DNA from 2 places in the Streptomyces sp. NPDC091271 genome. Region 1 is predicted to be linked to the other one. Evidence: riboswitches for the same ligand, from Rfam matches in the RefSeq annotation. Region 1 holds a riboswitch; the other holds the start of a gene.
The links. Region 1 has a riboswitch for cyclic di-AMP ahead of ACIQM3_RS34530 (transglycosylase SLT domain-containing protein). Riboswitches for the same ligand answer to the same signal wherever they lie in the genome.

Region 1 (4,123 bases):
GGCCGCACGTACGACCGGGTCGTCGCGCTGACGCGGTCGGGGACGACCACGGAGGTCCTCGGCCTGCTGACGCGGCTGCGGGGCGCCACGCGGACCGTCGCCGTCACCGCCGACCCGCGGACCCCGGTGATGGCCGCGGCCGACGATGTGGTCGTCCTCGACTTCGCCGACGAACGGTCCGTCGTCCAGACGAGGTTCGCGACGACCGCGCTCACACTGTTCCGCGCCCACCTCGGACTGCACACCGAGGCCGTCGTGCGGGACGCGGAGACCGCGCTGGCGGAGCCGCTGCCCGAAGGGCTCCTGGAATGCGCCCAGTTCAGCTTCCTGGGGCAGGGGTGGACGGTAGGGATCGCCAACGAGGCGGCGCTCAAGATGAAGGAGGCGTCCCTGTCCTGGACGGAGTCGTACCCGGCGATGGAGTACCGCCACGGCCCCATCAGCATCGCCACGACCGGGACCGCGACCTGGATGTTCGGCGCCGCTCCGGAGGGACTGCGGGAGCAGGTTCTGGCGACCGGGGCCCACTGGGTGGAGAGCGGACTCGACCCGCTGGCCGACCTGGTCCGGGTCCAGCGGCTGGCGATCGCCCTGGCGGCGGCCCGTGGCCTCGACCCCGACCTGCCGCGCCACCTGACCCGGTCGGTGGTGCTCGGCACGGCTCAGGGGGCCTGACGGCTCCACGGCATGCCTGAGCACCGGTCCGGTCGTCCGGACCGGTGCTCAGGTGTACCCCGAAGAGGTCAGGCCTCTTCGAAGTAGGCGTCCAGCGCCTCGTCGAGCTCCGCCGTCCACCCCTTGAGGTCGCCCCGGGATCCGGCCTCGACCTCGGCGTTGAACCACCGGCGGCTCGACAGGTGGACCGTCACGGTGAACCGGCGCCCGAAGCGGCCGGTCCTGACCTCGACCGCGCCGATCTCGGTCCAGTCGAACTCCGCCTCCTGGTCGTCGAGGCGGAAGCGGACGCCGTCCGCGTCCACCCTGATGGATCCGCGCCGGTCACTGACCTCGAAGACGGGGCCGTCCGCGTCGGCGGCACTCTTGCCGGTTACGGCCTCGGCCCCCGGAGCCGTCCCGCCGGCCGGGGCCTCGTCGTCGTCCCCGGCCGTGCCGTCGGAGGTCGCGTCGTCCACGGCGGTGCCGCCGGGGGCGGCCACGGGTTCGTCCACGGCCCCCTCGGCGAGCACGTCCGCAGTCCCGGCCTCCCTGGCCTCCTCGGCCTCCTCGGGCTTCTGGGACGCCGTCTTCTCCGCTTCCGCTTCCCCCTCCGTCCGCGCGGGGGCAGGGGCCGTCAGGCCGGGGATGTACGCCGGGTCTGTCCCCGCGGCGAACTCGGGCTTGGTGTTCGAATCTATGCGCTGCTCCACGGCGGGCAGTATGGACGACGAACCTGTACGTGACCAGTCACCCGTGCCCCGCCCGGCCTGTCGGCGACTCCTCCGCCGCCGTGACGCCGACAGCGCGGGCCCGGGGCCCGATCGACAGCGCGGGCCCCGGGCCCGATCGGCGCCGGAAACGGACGACGGGTGGTGCGGGTTCCGCCGAACCCGCACCACCCGTCACTTCTGTCCCTCTGTCACACGCCCGTGCGTCAGCGGTCCCGTCTCAGCGAGGCTCAGTAGGCCCCGAAGACGTTGTCGATCGAGCCGTACCTGTCCGCGGCGTAGTTGCACGCGGCCGTGATGTTGGCGACCGGGTCGTAGCTGTCCATCGACGTACCGGGCACGTGGTAGGCCTGGAAGGTCGGGTCGATGACCTGGAGCAGACCCTTGGACGGGACGCCGTTGATCGCGTTGATGTCCCAGTTGTTGATGGCCTGGGGGTTGCCCGCGGACTCACGGATGATGTTCCGGTGGATGCCCTCGTAGCTGCCGGGGATGCCGTGCTCGGCCATGACGGCGAGCGACTCCTTGATCCAGCCGTCGAGGTCGTTCGTGTACGAGACCTGCTCGGCGGCCGGAGCGGCCTCGGCGGCGGGAGCGCCCTCCGCGGCGGTGGGGGTGCTCGTGCGCTCCGAACGGTCGGCGCGGTCGGCGCCCTCCGCGGCACGGTCGGAAGAGGCGGAGGCCTTGGATTCGGCCTTGTCGCCCTTGTCCGCCGACTTGTTCTCGGCCTTGCCGCCGAGGGTCAGCTTCAGACCCGGGTGAATCAGGTCGGGGTTTGAGCCGACAACCTTCTCGTTGTCCTCGTACAGGGCCTTCCAGCCCCCGTTCACGGAATGCTCGCGTGCGATCTTTGCAAGGGTGTCACCCAAGATCACTGAATAGGTGGCGGACTCGGACTTCTGCGCGGCAATTCCCTTGCCGGACACGGAAGTCGACGTCGCAGCCTTTTCCACGGCGACCGGCTGGGCCGGGGCCGCGAAGGCGCCGGTCGCACCGATCACGGGGAGGGCCAGGGCGGCTCCGCCCGTGCTCACGGCGATGATGCCGCGGGTGAGCGAACTGGTCCTGAAACGACGGTGCTTACCGTTTTCGGGCATGCTGAATTCCTCTCCGTCGCCTGCGAAGTGAGCTGTCGGGTTCGAGCTGGAGATGCCCGGCCGCACGCGAATGCGACTTCACCCCGAGCCGCTCCGGAAACCGGATCGGCGCTTACTTGGGTCCCCCGCTCCTGCCGTACGAGAAGTGGTCGGGTAACCGGACGGCGGCAGGATTCGGCGTTCCGCCCGGAGTGATGGTGACCGTAGGCGAGAAATAGGGAAAGGAACAAGCCTGGCGCGATGATCACAATTCATTCGCAAGATCAATTCTCACGAATTCATGTAATCCACCCCACAGCGCGTCGCTCGATTCTCTTGGCGCAGAAGGGAACCGACTGCCGCACCCCTGCGTCCGGGGCCCATGAAGTGACCCTGGTCACGGAGTCCGATTCGGGCGATTTGCGCCCGCGCGAAGGCCCCAGGTCACACGAAATGGCCTTTTATGGATTACAGGATTAATTCTAAAAAACTACCTCAAATCGGGCATAAGACTCACAGCTGAGACCCAGGCGCATACCGAGGGCGCCCGCGTGGAACCGATCCGCCTATGACTGAAAGCCCTCTCGCCTCGGCGCCCCGGATCACCGTCCTGCCCGTCCAGCCCGGAAATCCCCCCTTCCGGATCGTGGAGATCGACGGAGAGGTGATCGGAAGCGCGACCGCGATGACCGATGTGCTGATCGCCGCCGCGGCGGCCGGCATTCCGGTCCACGACCTCGACGACCCGGCCGTCATCCGGTGGGTGGGCGGCGGCAAGCTCACCTGGAGGCCGCACTGAGCGGGGCGGCGAGGGAGGCGGGTGGGAGGGAGGGGTTCGCTGTCGGCGGGCCGGGTGCCCGGCGGAGGCGCGCAGGTCGCGTCACCGGCCTGCGAGAGGCTCGCATATGCAGGGCTAATCACGTAGATACCTTGCAAATGCGAGCTTTTAAAACATATTGTGCAGCGCATGCAGACCTACACCATCGGGCAGGCGGCACGTCTTCTCGGCGTGAGCCCCGACACCGCCCGCCGCTGGGCGGACGCCGGCCGGGTAGCGACCCATCGCGACGAGGGCGGGCGCCGCCTCATCGACGGCCGCGATCTGGCCGCGTTCTCGATCGAGGTCGGTCAGGCCTCCCCCGGCGAGGAGGAGGTCTCCTACACCTCGGCGCGCAACGCCTTCCCCGGCATCGTCACCGCGGTGAAGCTGGGTGACGTAGCGGCCCAGGTCGAGATCCAGGCCGGCCCGCACCGCCTCGTCTCGCTGCTGACCCGGGAAGCCGTGGAGGAACTGGGACTCGAGGTCGGCATGCAGGCCACGGCCCGCGTGAAGTCGACCAGCGTGCACATCGACCGCACCTGACGCGGCATCTGCCGTCCGGGAGCGGAGGTGTCCCCCAGGAGGCGGGCGGCGGGAAGGCGACCGTAGCCGGGAGTCTGTCAGCCCATCAGTCCGGCGGCGAGGGTCGCACCCAGTTCCCAGCACGCCTCCGTGTCGGCCTTGCCCGGCTCACCGGTGACGGTCACAGCGTCCGCCGTACGACGCCATCCGAGACCCGTGGTGATCGTCTCGATGCCCCGTACGGCGCCGGTGACGTCGTTGCCGCCGTGCACGTAGTAGCCGAAGGGCCGGCCCTTCGTCCCGTCCAGGCACGGGTAGTA
Region 2 (4,123 bases), on a different contig from region 1:
GAGGACTCCCCGCGCAGCCGGCGGCCGAGCCACGGGACGAGGTATTCGCGCGCCCACTGGATGTCGTCGCGCCGGACCTCGAGCGCTCCGCGCTGTGCCTGCGGAGGCCACACCTGGTCGGGGTCGGCGGGCACCTGGAGGCCGAGGACCTGGGCGGCCCGCAGCGCGACGCGGGTGTGTCCCTCCGCCGAGAGGTGCAGCCGGTCGTTGTCCCAAGCTCGTCTGTCCTGCACGGACCGCAGGGACCACAGGTCCAGCACCGGGCAGTCGTAGCGGTCGGCGATGGACCGGACATGAGCGGTGTACATGGCGATCTTGCCCCGCAGATGCTTGAGCACGGGGATGCCACGGGTGTCGAAGCCGGTGGTGACCATGACCGTGCCGACCGCCTGCGTCAGGTCGGCGACCGCACGCTCGAAGCGCTCTGCCACGTCGTCCGGGTCGGAGCCGGGACGGAGGATGTCGTTGCCGCCGGCGCAGAAGCTCACCAGATCAGGTGCCAGCTGCTTGGCGCGGGGGACCTGTTCCTCGACTATCTGGTCGAGGAGCCGTCCGCGTACGGCGAGATTGGCGTACCGGAAGTTGCCGTGCTTGTCGTCCGCGGGGGCGACCGTCGCGTCGGCGCCCGGGAGCTGGTCCGCGAGGAGCACCGCGAGCCGGTCTGCCCAACCGACGAGTGTCCCGCCGGGGCCGGCGTCTCCGACGCCCTCGGTGAAACTGTCGCCAATCGCTGCGTACGACCCGATGATGCCTCGTTGTTTGTTTCTCGAATCGTCTGCCACAAGGGCTTATCTTGCACCTTCGATTGTGACCTACGCGACCGTAATAAGGGGTTGACGGGTGGTGAGAAAGACCACCCGGTCAGTTTTTGGTAAAGCCGGAATAAGGAGAGGGGCGGTGCGCAAGCGCGCACCGCCCCTCTCCTTCAGCCTGAGATGACACCCTCAGGCGGCGTGTCTCAGATGGAGACGCCGTGCGAACGCAGGTAGGCGATCGGGTCGACGTCGGAGCCGTAGCTCGGGCCGGTCCGGACCTCGAAGTGGAGGTGCGGGCCGGTGGAGTTGCCGGTGGTGCCGGAGAGGCCGATCTGCTGGCCGCCGGTGACGGTCTGGCCGGCCGAGACCTCGAGCGAGGAGAGGTGGGCGTACTGGGAGTACATGCCGTCGCTGTGCTGGATGACGACCTCGTTGCCGTACGAGCCGCTCCACCCGGCGGAGACCACGGTGCCCGGCCCGATGGACCGGACGCTGGTGCCGGAGGCCGCCTGGAAGTCGGAGCCCGTGTGGTAGCCGCTGGACCAGCTGGCGCCCGAGGCGCGGTACTGGGTGGTGACGTTGGCGTTCTCGACCGGGGTGGCCCAGCCGGAGCCGGTGCTCTCCTCCGACGCGCCGGAGTCGGCGGTCTTCGCCGCCGGAGCCGACGTCGCCTCGGCCGGGGCGGCCTTCTTCTCGGCCGGGGCGGCCTTCTTCGCCGCCGACGGGGCGGACTTGGAGGGTGCGGACTCGGCGGAGCCGGACGCCTTGGCGCCGAGGGTCAGCTTCATGCCCGGGAGGATCAGGCCGGGGTTCTCGCCGACGACGTCGCGGTTGTCCTGGTACAGCTTCTGCCAGCCGCCCTTGATCTTCTGGTCACCCGCGATCTTCGCCAGGTAGTCGCCGGAGACCACGGAGTAGGTCTTCGGGGCGCTCTTCGCCGAGGCCGGGGCGCTGTGCGCGGCGGCGGACTCGGCGGCCGGCGCGGCCTGCTCGGCGGCGTGGGCGCCGGTGGCGCCGATCAGCGGGAGGGCGAGTACGGCGCCGCCGGTCCCTGCGGCAAGGACGCCTCGGGAGATCGGGCCGGTCTTCGTGCGACGGTGCTTGCCTTTTGCGGGCATGGAAATTTCCTCTCCGGCGCCTGCGAGGTGAGCTGTCGGGTTCGGACTGGAGATGCCCGGCCGCGCGGTGCGCGTCTTTACCCCGAGCCGTACCGGATCCCTCCGGCCGGCGGCCTACCTGGTTCCCCCGCTCCTGCCACACGTGAGTCGGTGCGGATTCCGGGCGGCGGCAGGATTAGGCGTTCCGTCCGGATTGACCGTGACCGTAAGCGAGCCGGTACGTCGCGAACAAGCCGTGGATTCCGGACCGGAATCCACGCTTCATCAGCGCGCGGAATTCCCGTCACACTCCGTGGATTACGGATCTTGGCTTTCCGCACGGCGTCCGGAATACCCTCCGGCGCCTTCACCACACACCGTCACGGATATGATCCCGCTCACCCGCCTCACCCCATCTCCCGCACAAGCGGGGCATGTTCTGCTAAATACACCAATACGGACATGGCGCGGTCTCGTCCGCGCAGGGAGACCAGGACCACGGCGGCCGGGACAGTTGTCCGATGCAGCCATGTCGTATCGTCGCGGGCGTGCCCCCGTCGGCGAGCGGCGCCGACGCCCGACACCCCAGGAGCCCTTGTGACGCAGCTGCCAGAGGTCCCGCCGGTCGGCCCCGAGCCGGCGGACGTCGATCTGACCGGTGTCCGCAACTTCCGCGACGTCGGCGGGCTTCCGACCGTCGACGGCAGCACCGTGCGGTACGGGCGCCTCTACCGCAGCGGCCACCTCGCCCACGCCACGGAGGCCGACGCCGCCTTCCTCGCCGGGCTCGGCCTGCACACGATCTTCGACTTCCGCAACGCGGCGGACCACAAGCTCGACGGTCTCGACGTGGAGCTGCCCGGCGTCCGGAATGTCAGCATTCCTCTCTCCGACCCGGCGGACGGCGCGGAGTTCTGGCGGCTGGTGCGCGACGGGAACATCCAGCAGCTGCGCTCGATCCTCGCCGACGGCAAGGGAACGGGGCGGATGATCGCCTCGTACCGTTCGATCATCAAGGACCGCACCGCCGAACACAGCCGTGTGCTGCACGCGCTGGCCGAGGACAGCGTGCCGGCGCTGATGCACTGCGCGGCGGGCAAGGACCGGGCCGGCCTGTCGATCGCGGTCTCCCTGCTCGCGATCGGCGTCGAGAAGGAGGCCATCGAGGCCGACTACCTCAAGTCGAACGACGCGCACCGCCGCTACAAGGTGCGCCGTAGCGACACCTCACCGGTAGGGATGTCCGAAGAGGTGATGGAACTGCTCAATCCGCTCTTCGGCGCCCGCGCCGAATACCTCGCCGCGGCGTTCGACACCATCGACGAGGTCTGGGGCAGCACGGACCGGTATCTCGTGGAAGGGCTGAAGATCAGCGACGGGACCCGCGCGAAGCTGCGTGAGCGACTCGTCGAGGGTGCGTGACGCCGGGCGTCATCCCTTGCCGGCCACGGTGAAGAGAAGGAAGAGGAAGCCCGCGACGACGTGTCCGGCCACGAGGTAGGCGAAGAGCCGGATCACGACGCCGCGGGGCATCCGCCGCTCCTGCGTGTCCTTGCTCTTCGGCCTGCGCGGGGTGAGCGGGTCGTAGTACTCCGAATCGGACATGACGGTCCTCTCTTCCGGCCGCTCGGGCCGGGTGGCGAAGGGGGCGCGCGGCGTGGGTGTGCGGGATCAGAGCCGGTGGATCCCGCTGCCCAGGCACAGCTCGGCGGCCGGGCTCTGCAGCAGCGTGTGGACGAAGAGCAGTCGCGCCCCACCGGGGTCGAGGGCCGCGATCCGGTGCGGGGTGAGCGAGTCGAAGTGCGCGCTGTCACCCGGATCGAGGTCGTGCACGGTCTCGCCGAGCACGACCCGCAGCCTGCCGTCGAGGACGTAGAGCCACTCCTCTCCGGGGTGGACGCGCACGAGGTCGCCCTCCACGCCGTACGGGACACGGACGTGCAGCGCCTGCATGGCGCGGCCCGGCCCGCCCGCCTGCCGGTAGAGCCAGCCGCCCGCCTCGGTGGATCGGGGCGCGCCGGCGGGCGGGCCGCCGCGGACGATCGCGTCACGTTCGGGCGGCATCTCGCCCAGGAGCTCGGAGACGGTCGTACCGTAGACCCGGGCGAGGCCGAGGAGCATCGGCAGCGAAGGCTGCCTCCGGCCCGTTTCGAGCCGGGAGAGGTGGGCCGGGGAGAGCCCCGCCCGTCCCGCCGCGCTCTCCAGGGTGAGGCCGCGGTTGCGGCGCAGATCGCGTAGGCGTGGCGCGACCCCCGGGAGCTCGTCGGCCAC

Region 2: it holds a riboswitch for cyclic di-AMP, as region 1 does, so the genes downstream of both, ACIQM3_RS16520 (peptidoglycan DD-metalloendopeptidase family protein) here and ACIQM3_RS34530 (transglycosylase SLT domain-containing protein) in region 1, are expected to answer to the same signal.

What each region holds. Positions count from the first base shown of each region.
Region 1 covers NZ_JBIVVD010000010.1:122,742-126,864, forward strand. The annotation lists gene ACIQM3_RS34520 (SIS domain-containing protein) at 1-675, shown strand, start outside; gene ACIQM3_RS34525 (hypothetical protein) at 744-1,367, opposite strand; gene ACIQM3_RS34530 (transglycosylase SLT domain-containing protein) at 1,616-2,482, opposite strand; cyclic di-AMP (ydaO/yuaA leader) riboswitch at 2,487-2,672, opposite strand; gene ACIQM3_RS34535 (hypothetical protein) at 3,030-3,260, shown strand; gene ACIQM3_RS34540 (molybdopterin-binding protein) at 3,429-3,824, shown strand; gene ACIQM3_RS34545 (flavodoxin family protein) at 3,902-4,123, opposite strand, start outside.
Region 2 covers NZ_JBIVVD010000004.1:7,391-11,513, reverse strand. The annotation lists gene ACIQM3_RS16525 (SGNH/GDSL hydrolase family protein) at 1-782, opposite strand, end outside; gene ACIQM3_RS16520 (peptidoglycan DD-metalloendopeptidase family protein) at 959-1,873, opposite strand; cyclic di-AMP (ydaO/yuaA leader) riboswitch at 1,876-2,036, opposite strand; gene ACIQM3_RS16515 (tyrosine-protein phosphatase) at 2,450-3,274, shown strand; gene ACIQM3_RS16510 (DUF6126 family protein) at 3,284-3,457, opposite strand; gene ACIQM3_RS16505 (helix-turn-helix domain-containing protein) at 3,524-4,123, opposite strand, start outside.